Regions from separate parts of the Allobosea sp. 05T438 genome, predicted to be linked through region 1. Evidence: riboswitches for the same ligand, from Rfam matches in the RefSeq annotation. Region 1 holds a riboswitch; each other region holds the start of a gene.
What was found. Region 1 has a riboswitch for thiamine pyrophosphate ahead of thiO (glycine oxidase ThiO). Riboswitches for the same ligand answer to the same signal wherever they lie in the genome.
Positions count from the first base shown of each region.

Region 2: it holds a riboswitch for thiamine pyrophosphate, as region 1 does, so the genes downstream of both, thiC (phosphomethylpyrimidine synthase ThiC) here and thiO (glycine oxidase ThiO) in region 1, are expected to answer to the same signal.
Region 3: it holds a riboswitch for thiamine pyrophosphate, as region 1 does, so the genes downstream of both, AC1DIN_RS10340 (LuxE/PaaK family acyltransferase) here and thiO (glycine oxidase ThiO) in region 1, are expected to answer to the same signal.

Region 1 is NZ_JBFTKQ010000002.1:119,303-122,698, forward strand. Features, by position in the region: gene AC1DIN_RS04360 (thiamine phosphate synthase) at 1-211, opposite strand, end outside; gene AC1DIN_RS04365 (thiazole synthase) at 226-996, opposite strand; gene thiS (sulfur carrier protein ThiS) at 998-1,195, opposite strand; gene thiO (glycine oxidase ThiO) at 1,179-2,174, opposite strand; TPP riboswitch at 2,252-2,353, opposite strand; tRNA gene AC1DIN_RS04380 (tRNA-Ser) at 2,551-2,641, shown strand.
Region 2 is NZ_JBFTKQ010000007.1:93,772-97,167, reverse strand. Features, by position in the region: gene AC1DIN_RS16040 (OmpA family protein) at 1-624, shown strand, start outside; gene AC1DIN_RS16035 (hypothetical protein) at 1,020-1,262, shown strand; TPP riboswitch at 1,332-1,436, shown strand; gene thiC (phosphomethylpyrimidine synthase ThiC) at 1,516-3,393, shown strand.
Region 3 is NZ_JBFTKQ010000003.1:400,648-404,043, forward strand. Features, by position in the region: gene AC1DIN_RS10335 (acyl-CoA reductase) at 1-925, opposite strand, end outside; gene AC1DIN_RS10340 (LuxE/PaaK family acyltransferase) at 931-2,007, opposite strand; TPP riboswitch at 2,097-2,224, opposite strand; gene ggt (gamma-glutamyltransferase) at 2,363-3,396, shown strand, end outside.

The sequences.
Region 1 (3,396 bases):
AGCCCTCGGCGATGGCGAGCTTCCAGTAGTCGTTGACGACGAGCACACAGCCGGCCGCCGCGCAGAGCGTCCTCGCCCGGGCGATTTCGCGTGCGACCTCGGCCTCGGGGCGGTCCTTGACGCGCAACTGGACCAGCTTGACGCCGAGCGGCAGCATCCGCTCCAGCCAATCGGCGCTGTCGAAGATGGGGTAGAACGGATCGAGCTTCATGCGGGACGAGTCTTTCAGGCCAGGAAGGCTTTGCCCATGACGGGGGTGGAGGGAGCGGCCATGTCGCGCGCCTCGATCGGCTGCGCGGCGAAGGCCTGGCGGCCGGCGCGGATGGCGAGCGCGAAGGCCTCCGCCATCGCCGCGGGGTCGCCCGCCTTGGCGACGGCGGTGTTGAGCAGGATGCCGTCATAGCCCATCTCCATCGCCTGTGCGGCATGTGAAGGCAGGCCGATACCGGCATCGACGACGAGCGGAATGTCAGGGAAATGCTGACGCATGCTGCGCAGGCCATAGGGGTTGTTGAGCCCCCTGCCCGACCCGATCGGTGCGCCCCAGGGCATCAGCACCTCGCAGCCGGCATCGAGCAGCCGCCCGCCGATGACGAGATCCTCCGTGGTGTAGGGAAAGACCTTGAAGCCGTCATCGGCGAGGATGCGGGCGGCCTCGACCAACGCGATCACATCCGGCTGCAGCGTGTCGTCCTCGCCGATCACCTCGAGCTTGATCCAGTCGGTGCCGAAGACCTCGCGCGCCATCTGTGCGGTGGTCACCGCTTCCTTGACGGTGTGACAGCCCGCCGTGTTCGGCAGAACCTTGACGCCGAGCTCGCGGATCAGCGCCCAGAACGCCTGCCCGGCGCCGCCGGCCGATTCCCGCCGCAGCGAGACGGTGACGACCTCGGCGCCCGAGCGCTTCACCGCCTCGGCCAGGATCGCGGGAGACGGATACTGCGCTGTACCGAGGAAAAGCGGATTCTGCGGCTCGAAACCATAGAAGGACGCCATCTCAGCCTCCCTGCATCGGCGCGACGACCTCGATGCGGTCGCCATCGTTCAAAGGCATCTCGGCCCGCTTGCGCGCCGGCACGAACTCGCCGTTCACCGCCGTCGCGACGATGCGGCCGCCATAGCCGAGCTCGGCCAGCGCCTCCGCCAGCGTCTTCGCGGCGATTTCCTGCGGCGCGCCGTTAAGCAGCAAGGTCATGCAGCATCTCCGGTCTGGATTGCGGATTGGACACGGCTTCCGCCGCCATCCACGCCATCGCGGGGCTGAGCAGGAAACCGTGGCGGTAGAGTCCGTTGACGTGGATCACCCGCCCGCGGCGTGTCAGCCGCGGCAGGTTGTCGGGAAAGGCCGGGCGGGCATCGGTACCGATCTCGACCACCTCCGCCTCGCCGAAGGCTGGATGCAGCGCATAGGCCGCGCCGAGCAGCTCCAGCATGGCGCGGGCCGAGATGCGGCTGCGCTCCCCGCTCTCGATCATCGTCGCACCGACCATGAAGAGCCCGTCGGCACGCGGCACGATGTAAAGCGGGATACGCGGGTGCAGCAGACGAACCGGCCGCGACAGGCTGATATCGTCGCTCCGGAGCAGCAGCATCTCACCCTTGACGCCGCGCAGTTCCGGCAGGACATCGCGCGCAGCCAGCCCGCGGCAGTCGAGGACGATATCGGCATCGAGATCGGCCGGTTCGACCGCACTGTCGAAATGGATGACGGCGCCGTTCGCGACCAGCCGCTCGCCCAGAGCGGCGATCGCCTGTCGGGGATCGAGATGCGCCTCCCCAGAGAAGAACAGACCGCGCGAGAATCGCCCGGCGAGATCGGTCTCCAGCCCGGCGATGGCCTCGCCGTCGATATCCTCGAAATGGCTGGTTCGCTGGCCGAAGCGGCGCAGCTCCGACCGATCCCGGCTTGGCGCGACGACGAGCGTGCCCTTGCGGACGACGCCGCCGGCATGACGCTCCCACCAGTCGGCTGCCTGCTGCCCTAGCCGGATCACCGGCTCCTCGGCGCTCTCGCCCTCGCACCAGGGCGCGAGCATGCCGCCAGCATACCAGGAGCAGGCCTCGGCCCCGACGCGCGGGCCGCGTTCATGCACGGTGACGTCAGCGCCGCGCGCCAGCAGTTCGGTGGCGCAGGCGAGACCGACGACGCCGGCGCCGACCACCGCGACTGTCAGGCCTGACTGAGGACGTGCTGCCGTCATGCTTTCCCTGCTCCCGGGAAGGCAGCGGCCTGAGGCGCGAGCAACTTGTCTGCGAGCCGAAGACCGTTCCCTTCGCCGGCATTACCCGGATCAGGTGCGATGGGTTGGCGCAAGCCACGCCTCTCAGCCTTTCGGCACCCCAACGGACAACAGCAATTTAGTGGCAGCGCCGCCGGGGAGCAAGCCAGGCCGGCGCAGGGCTCCGTTGCGGCGGCCTCTTACCTCTCGAGCACTCCCTTCACACGGGAGTGGTCGAGCGCCGCGTTCGCGCGAATGCACAGGTCGTACGAAGGAAGTTATCGGCGAGGCTTGTCAAAGGCCTCTGCAATCAGGCATAGAGCCTCTCGCCGGAGACGTGGCCGAGAGGCTGAAGGCACTCGTTTGCTAAATGAGCATACCCCACAAGGGTATCGAGGGTTCGAATCCCTCCGTCTCCGCCACTTCTATCTGCACTAAGCAGATGATTTAATTGAGAAATCGGGGACCGGAAGTTGCGGATACCCAAACACTCCCTCTCGCTCGCAAGTCACCTGGGTGGCGCGAGGTGCGATCATTCATTGAGCAATGCGCTCCGGTTCGCGCCATAAGCAGACTCTGGCTGCCGCCCCGAGCCAGACATTCACAGGTTTGCCTTCGTGGTCTGGTGGCGCCCCAAGTGAGACATTCGCCACGAGGCGCCTGACAAGCGGGGTCGGCCGCTTGCCGACGTCTGAGATGTCTGCTTAAGGGCGTTTCACTTCGGCAACGTCCCGCTTCCGGGCCTGGCCAATCATACCAAAGGCGGTTGAATTCCAGACCGCATTGGCGAAGCAGAAGTAGATCTGTTGCCGCAGTGGGCGAGCGTCGGCGAGCTGCGGATTGCTTCGACCAGCGGCTGTCGCCGGAGATGCAGCGTCGTGACCCGCGCCTTTGGCGCGAACGTCGATCGACTTGTATGTCCGGCCGAAAATCCCATACTAGGCTATAATATTTAGTATTCGAGCGCGTGTCCTCGCGGGAGGAGTATCATGCGAGCGCGGAGTATCCTGGGTTCCTCACCGGTTGCTTCGGCCGCAGACACACCGTGCGAAACGGGGGCCGCCGGCATTCCCCAAGCTGAAAGCGTCAGGGCTCAGCTTGGTCGCATCCTGAAAAGCCCGGATTTCGATGCGACGGAGCGGTCGCGGAAATTTCTGGACTATGTTGTCGAGGAGGC
Region 2 (3,396 bases), on a different contig from region 1:
ATCGATCGCGACGACCGCGAGGTGGTGATCATCGACAACACCTTGCGTGACCGTCCCGGACGCTTCGCCGATGATGTCGTCGTGCTGCCGCCGCCGCCGCTGCCGATCCCGCGCGAGCGCTATATCGTCGATGCCGATCAGGCCGACGAGGCACTGATCTACGAGACGATCATGGCGCCGCCGATCGCCGCGATCCCGCGTCGCTACACGCTCGACGAGGTCCGCTACTCGCCGGATCTTCGTGCCCGCATGCGCAGCGTCGATATCGATACGATCAACTTCGACACCGGTTCCTGGCAGGTTTCGCCGGACCAGGGCCAGCGTCTGGCCGTGATCGCGGATTCGGTCCGGCGGGCCCTGCAGAGCTCGCCCAACGAGGTCTTCCTCGTCGAGGGGCATACCGATGCCGTCGGCTCCGATGTCGACAATCTCTCGCTCTCGGATCGCCGGGCCCAGTCGGTCGCCGAGATCCTGACGCGCGACTTCCAGATCCCGCCTGAAAACCTGACCACCCAGGGCTATGGCGAGCAGTATCTGAAGGTTCAGACCCAGGACGCCGCGCGCGAGAATCGGCGCGTGACGCTGCGGCGCATCACGCCGCTGCTGACCGGTCAGAACCGCTGATCCCGCACGGGGCTGCTCCATGGGCAGCCCCGTTCTTTGCGGCGCGCGAGGAACCCCCGCACGCCCACGGCGGTTCCTCTTCCGGAGGGAGAGCCGATGGGAGATGCAGCCATGAAGATGTCCGCTCTGGCGATGGCAGGCCTGATGCTCGCGGGTTACTTCGCGCCGTTTCCGGCATCGGCTCAGAATGCTCCTCCTGCGGTGAAACAGCGTGCTCCTGGCGTGCCGGTGAGGCCACGTGCAGATGAGACCGTTCGGCCGCCGCCCGGCGAACGGGCCGCCCCGCCGCMCGCCGACAGGCGCGAACCGCGCGATGACGGAGCACAGGCTGGCCCGCCGCAGCCCGGTCGCGATCTGCCGATGCCGCGTGCGGTGCCGTCGATCATCAGGCCCTGATGCCGTTCAGGATTTGGCAAGGCGGGCGCATTAGCGTCGCCGGCATGAGCGACGCCGTCTCCCTTGCCCGCAGCATCGTCACGATGCAGGCCGCCTCGACGCAGCAGGCGCTGTCCGCCGAGATGATCAAACAGAACGCGCAGGCCGATCAGAGCCTCGTCACCATGCTCCAGCAGAGCGTCGACCAGAGCAAGGCGATGCTCCCGGCCGGGCAGGGCGCCCTTGTCGACCGCTCCGCCTGAAGAATTCCCGCCTTCTGATCGTCTGCCGCATCACCCGTTGCCAAGCGGCCTCGCTGCGCCTAACCTCCGTACCGTTCCGAGGGGTGCCCGCAAGGGCTGAGATGGCTTCCGAAGCCGAACCCGTCGAACCTGATCCGGGTCATACCGGCGGAGGGACTGGAACGCGATCGCAGGGCGCAAAGCCTTGCCCGCAGACAGCGACTGAACCGCTTCGACGCCGGATCTCCTGACCTGTACCAAGGAGGAGATCCCCATGAATGCCCATATCAAACCCCAGAAGAACAGCGTCAAAACCGCGCCGCAAAGCGTGACGACCGGCCCGATCATCGGCTCGCGCAAGATTTATGTCGCAGCCCCCGAACATCCCGAAATGCGCGTGCCGTTCCGCGAGGTCGTGCTGACCACCGATGCCGAGCCGCCGGTGCGCATCTATGATCCCTCCGGCCCCTATACCGAGACCGAGGCGAAAATCGACCTCAACGCCGGGCTGACGCAGCCGCGCCGGGCCTGGCTCGATGCCCGCGGCTTCCAGACCGTGCCCGGCCGGGCCGTCACCGCTGCCGACAACGGCCATATCAGCGAAGCGCAGCTCGTGCCCGCCTGCCCGGCGCAGCGCCCGATCCTCGAGGCGAAGCCGGGCCAGATGACGACGCAGTACGAGTTCGCGAAGGCGGGCATCATCACGCCCGAGATGATCTATGTCGCCCATCGCGAGAATCTCGGTCGTGCCGCCATGCTGGAAGGCGCGCGGGAGCGGCATGCCGATGGCGAGAGCTTCGGTGCCAGCGTGCCGGAATTCGTAACGCCCGAATTCGTCCGCGACGAGATCGCCCGCGGGCGCGCGATCATCCCGGCCAACATCAACCACCCCGAGCTGGAGCCGATGGCGATCGGCCGCAACTTCCTGGTCAAGATCAACGCCAATATCGGCAACTCCGCCGTCACCTCCGGCGCGGCCGAGGAGGTCGAGAAGCTGGTCTGGGCGATCCGCTGGGGCGCCGACACGGTGATGGACCTCTCCACCGGCCGCAACATCCACAACATCCGCTCCTGGATCCTGCGCAATTCGCCGGTGCCGATCGGCACGGTGCCGATCTACCAGGCGCTGGAGAAGGTCGGCGGCGATCCGATCAAGCTCGATTGGGAGGTGTTCAAGGACACGCTGATCGAGCAGGCCGAGCAGGGTGTCGACTATTTCACCATCCATGCCGGCGTGCGGCTTCCTTACGTCCCGCTGACCGCCAACCGCGTCACCGGCATCGTCTCGCGCGGCGGCTCGATCATGGCGCGCTGGTGCCTGGCGCATCACCGCGAGAGCTTCCTCTACGAGCGCTTCGACGAGATCTGCGAGATCATGCGCAAATATGACGTCTCGTTCTCGCTCGGCGACGGCCTGCGCCCCGGCTCGATCGCCGACGCCAACGACCGGGCTCAGTTCGCAGAACTCGAGACGCTCGGCGAGCTGACCAAGGTCGCCTGGGACAAGGGCTGCCAGGTGATGATCGAGGGCCCCGGCCATGTGCCGATGCACAAGATCAAGGAGAACATGGACAAGCAGCTGCGCGAATGCGGCGAGGCGCCGTTCTACACGCTCGGACCGCTGACCACCGACATCGCGCCGGGCTATGACCACATCACCTCCGGCATCGGGGCTGCGATGATCGGCTGGTATGGCTGCGCCATGCTCTGCTACGTCACGCCGAAGGAGCATCTCGGGCTGCCGAACCGCGACGACGTCAAGACCGGCGTCATCACCTATCGGATCGCGGCCCATGCCGCCGACCTCGCCAAGGGCCATCCGGCGGCGAAGATCCGAGACGACGCGGTCTCCCGCGCCCGTTTCGACTTTCGCTGGGAGGACCAGTTCAACCTCGCGCTCGACCCCGACACGGCGCGGGAATTCCACGACGAGACCCTGCCGAAGGACGCCCACAAGGTCGCCCATTTCTGCTCGATGTGCGGGCCGAAATTCTGCTCGATGAAGATCACGCAGGATCTGCGCGCCGAGGTGCAGGCGATGGGTGAGAACGAACGCAAGGCACTGGAGGCTTTGGCCGACGAAGGCATGGCCGCCAAGTCGAAGGAATTCCTCGACAAGGGCGGCAGCATCTATCTACCTGCGGCCGAATGAGCG
Region 3 (3,396 bases), on a different contig from region 1:
CGACCCGTCCGCCGCGCTCGACGAAGAGCAGCTGCGGCGAGTAGCAGCCCTGCTGCTCGTAGCGGGCGACGTCATGGGCCGCGAGCCGGGCGAGCGCCGGTGCCTTGCGGCTGTCGAGCGCTTCGCGGGCGATGACACCGAAACCGATCTTGTGGCCATGCGGCAGGAAGCGCGTGGTGACCGGCAGCTTGGCGCGCAGGGCCGCGAGCGTGTCGTTGCCGCCATAGGCCATGACGGTGTCGGCTTCGCGCAGGAAAACCGGTTCGGCGGCCGCTTCGCCGCCCTTCCACCAGACGATCGCGAGGCATTCGCCGAGTTCCGGGTCGATCTCCGCGAGGAGGCTGGCGAACCACCCCGCGGTCAACGGCTCGGCCGAGGCGAGCTTGCCCACGCTGCCCGCCTTGACCAGCAATCCGCAGATAAGGCTCCAGAGCGAGAGCGCCGGGACGTTGCCGGCCCAGACATGCAGCAGCAGTTCCGGGCCGTGGGCGCGCAGGTAGCCGCCCTTGGGCGTCGGCTGGAAACCTTCGAGCACGGCGGGATTGGCGAAATCCTCGGCTAGGAAGCGCAGGAGCTGCGGGCGCCGGAAGGTCTTGAGATAGCCGGTCAGGCCGAGGCGGACCGTCTCGCGATCATAGCCGGTGACGATCGGCAGGAGATGCTCGGCCTTGCGTCGGAGCGGGTGCCCGCGGTCGAGCAGACGCGCGACGGCGGCGTCGATCGCGGTGACGATGCGGGCGGTGTCCATCTGCTTCAGCCGGGCGCGTGCATTGCTGCGCACATGCTCGCAGAGAGCCGCGGCCTGTGCTTCGTCGAGCTCCGGCAGCGCGATAGTGACGCTTTCGCCCCAGGCACTGTGACTGACCTCGCGCCAGCGCAGCGCCTCGCGGTCCAGGCCGGGCAGATGGCCTGCGTGCTCGATCACGGCGGTCAGCCCCGCGCCGCCGCAAGGAACTCGGCAACCGCGACCGAGCAGCCCTTCGAGGCTTCGCCGTCGACGCGGCCGAACAGCTTGAAGCCACCCGGGACGATCTCGCCGGCGTCCTCGGTCAGGATCGCGGAAACGCAGTTGAAATGCGCGAGGTCGTGATGGACGATGACGCCGCGCTGGCCTTCCGGCAGGTCCGCCCCGGTCAGCGGATCGACGACGCGGCTGCGGATCCAGTGCGGGCCGGATTTGACCGAGGGGCAGGTCTCGTTTCCGTCATCGTAGAGCTGCGAACTCAGCTCGGTCATCCCGTACATGTTGATGCAGGCCGAGCGCGGCACGCCGAAGGCGGCTGCGAGCCCGTCATAGAACTCATCGGGGCCGAGCTCCCGTGACTGGCCCTTGAAGCCGCCGGTGTCGAGGATCAGGCTGCCCTCCGGCAGGGCGAAGCGCCGGCCGCTCGCGGCGAGCGCGTCCAGCACGGGCACGAAGGAATAGCTCGCGCCGAGCAGGGAATAGGGCTCACCGCTCGCTTCGACTTGGGCGAGCGTCGATAGCAGTTGGTCGAGATCGAGACCCGCAGCGTTGATGAAGACCTGTGAATCGGACGTGCCGCATTCGCGCCGGGCGAGCGAGAGATAACAGGCGAGCGAGGAATTCGGCAGTGCCGTCTCATCTGGGAAGAGGACGCCCATGCGGATGCGCTCGCGGTCGCGCATGAAGCGCTTGCGGAAGTTCACCAGCATCGAGTCCTTCCAGACATCGAGCGTCGGGTGGTAGCTGCGGCCGCGCACGCCCTGCGTCGTGCCGCTCGTCATGAAGACATGGCTAGCCGCTTCCGGCGGGATGCAGCTCAACGTCAGGTCCTTGAAGGCGGTGATCGGCACGGCCGGGATGTCGCGCCAGCGTCTCACCGAAAGCGGCGTACGGCCGCGCTGCAGGGCAAAGCGCCTGTAGGGCTCGTTGTTGCGGAACTGATAGGCGAAGACTTTCAGCGCCATCGCCTCGAATTCGGCTTCCGTGGCATCGGGAAGCGAGATGAACGCGAGGAGCGCCTCGATGATCTCGGCTTGCGTCACTGCGGCTCACTCCGTTCGGACGTTCGCGGGCAAGCCGGGAGCGTCGATCGCAACAGGATCATGGGCGCAAGCTGGAATCAGGGCCCGTGACGGCCGCATGTCCCGCATCCCTACGCCGGTATGATCCGGATCAGGTTCGGAGGGTCACCGCGTTGCCGGGCCAAAAGCCCCGCGGGCGGAATCTCAGCCTCCTAGCGAGGCCCCCCTGGGAACGGGATTTAGGTGGGGCTTCGGGCCATGGCTTGTCAAGCATTGCCGGCGCAGGGCCCGCCGCTTTCGGCGAGAAGCCGGGACATGGCGCGCATGCTGAAGAAGAGGCTCGACGCGGGCCTTCAAAACCGTTTCTGTGCCGGCCATGAACGTTCCTGCGCCGCCACCCCGCATCGCCTCCTTTACCTGCGAAAAGAAGCCGGCCACGGGCTCGCGCGGGATGGTCGTCACCAATCATCCGCTCGCCTCGGCGGCGGGCGCGCAGATGCTGCTCGGCAGCGGCAATGCGATCGACGCCGCTGTCGCCTCGCTCTTCGCGCTGACCGTCGCCGAACCGATGATGGTCGGCATTCTCGGTGGCGGCCTGAGTCACATCCGCCTCGCGGATGGACGCCATGTCGTGATCGACAATCTCTCGACCGCGCCGGGCCATGCGACGCCCGACATGTATGACTGCCTTTCCGACGAGATCGGCAGGCAACGCGACACCCGCGACCGCGAGAACGTCGTTGGCGCCAAGGCGGTTGCCGTTCCGGGCGCGCTCAAGGGCTGGTGCGAGGCGCTGGCACGCTTCGGCACGCTGCCGCTGGCCGAGGTGCTGCAACCTGCGATCGGGCTGGCGGAGCGCGGCTTCATCGTCACGCCATATCTCTCGAACTGCATCACCGACAATGCCGGTGATCTCGCCCGCGACCCGGGCCTCGCGGCGATGCTCCTGCCGGGCGGCCAGCCGCTTCAGCCCGGCATGCGGCTGATCCAGTCCGATTATGCCGCGAGCCTGAAACTGATCGCGGCGGAAGGGCCTGAGGCGCTCTATGGCGGGCGGCTCGGGCGCGCGCTGACCGACTATATGGCGGCGAATGGCGGCCTGATCGATCAGGCCGATCTGGCGAATTACCGCATCGAGATGCGCGAGCCTATCCGCGGCTCCTATCGCGGCTATGAGATCGTCGGCCCGCCGCCACCCTCCTCGTCGGGCGTGCATATCGCTCAGATGCTGAACATCCTCGAAGGCTACGACATCGGCGCTCTCGGCTTCGGCTCGCCGGACGCCGTGCATCTGCTGGCCGAAGCGCTGAAGATCGCCTTCGCCGACCGTGCCGTGGCGACGGCCGATCCGGCCTTCGTCAAGGTTCCCGTCGAGAGGCTGATCGACAAGGGCTATGCCGCCGAGCGACG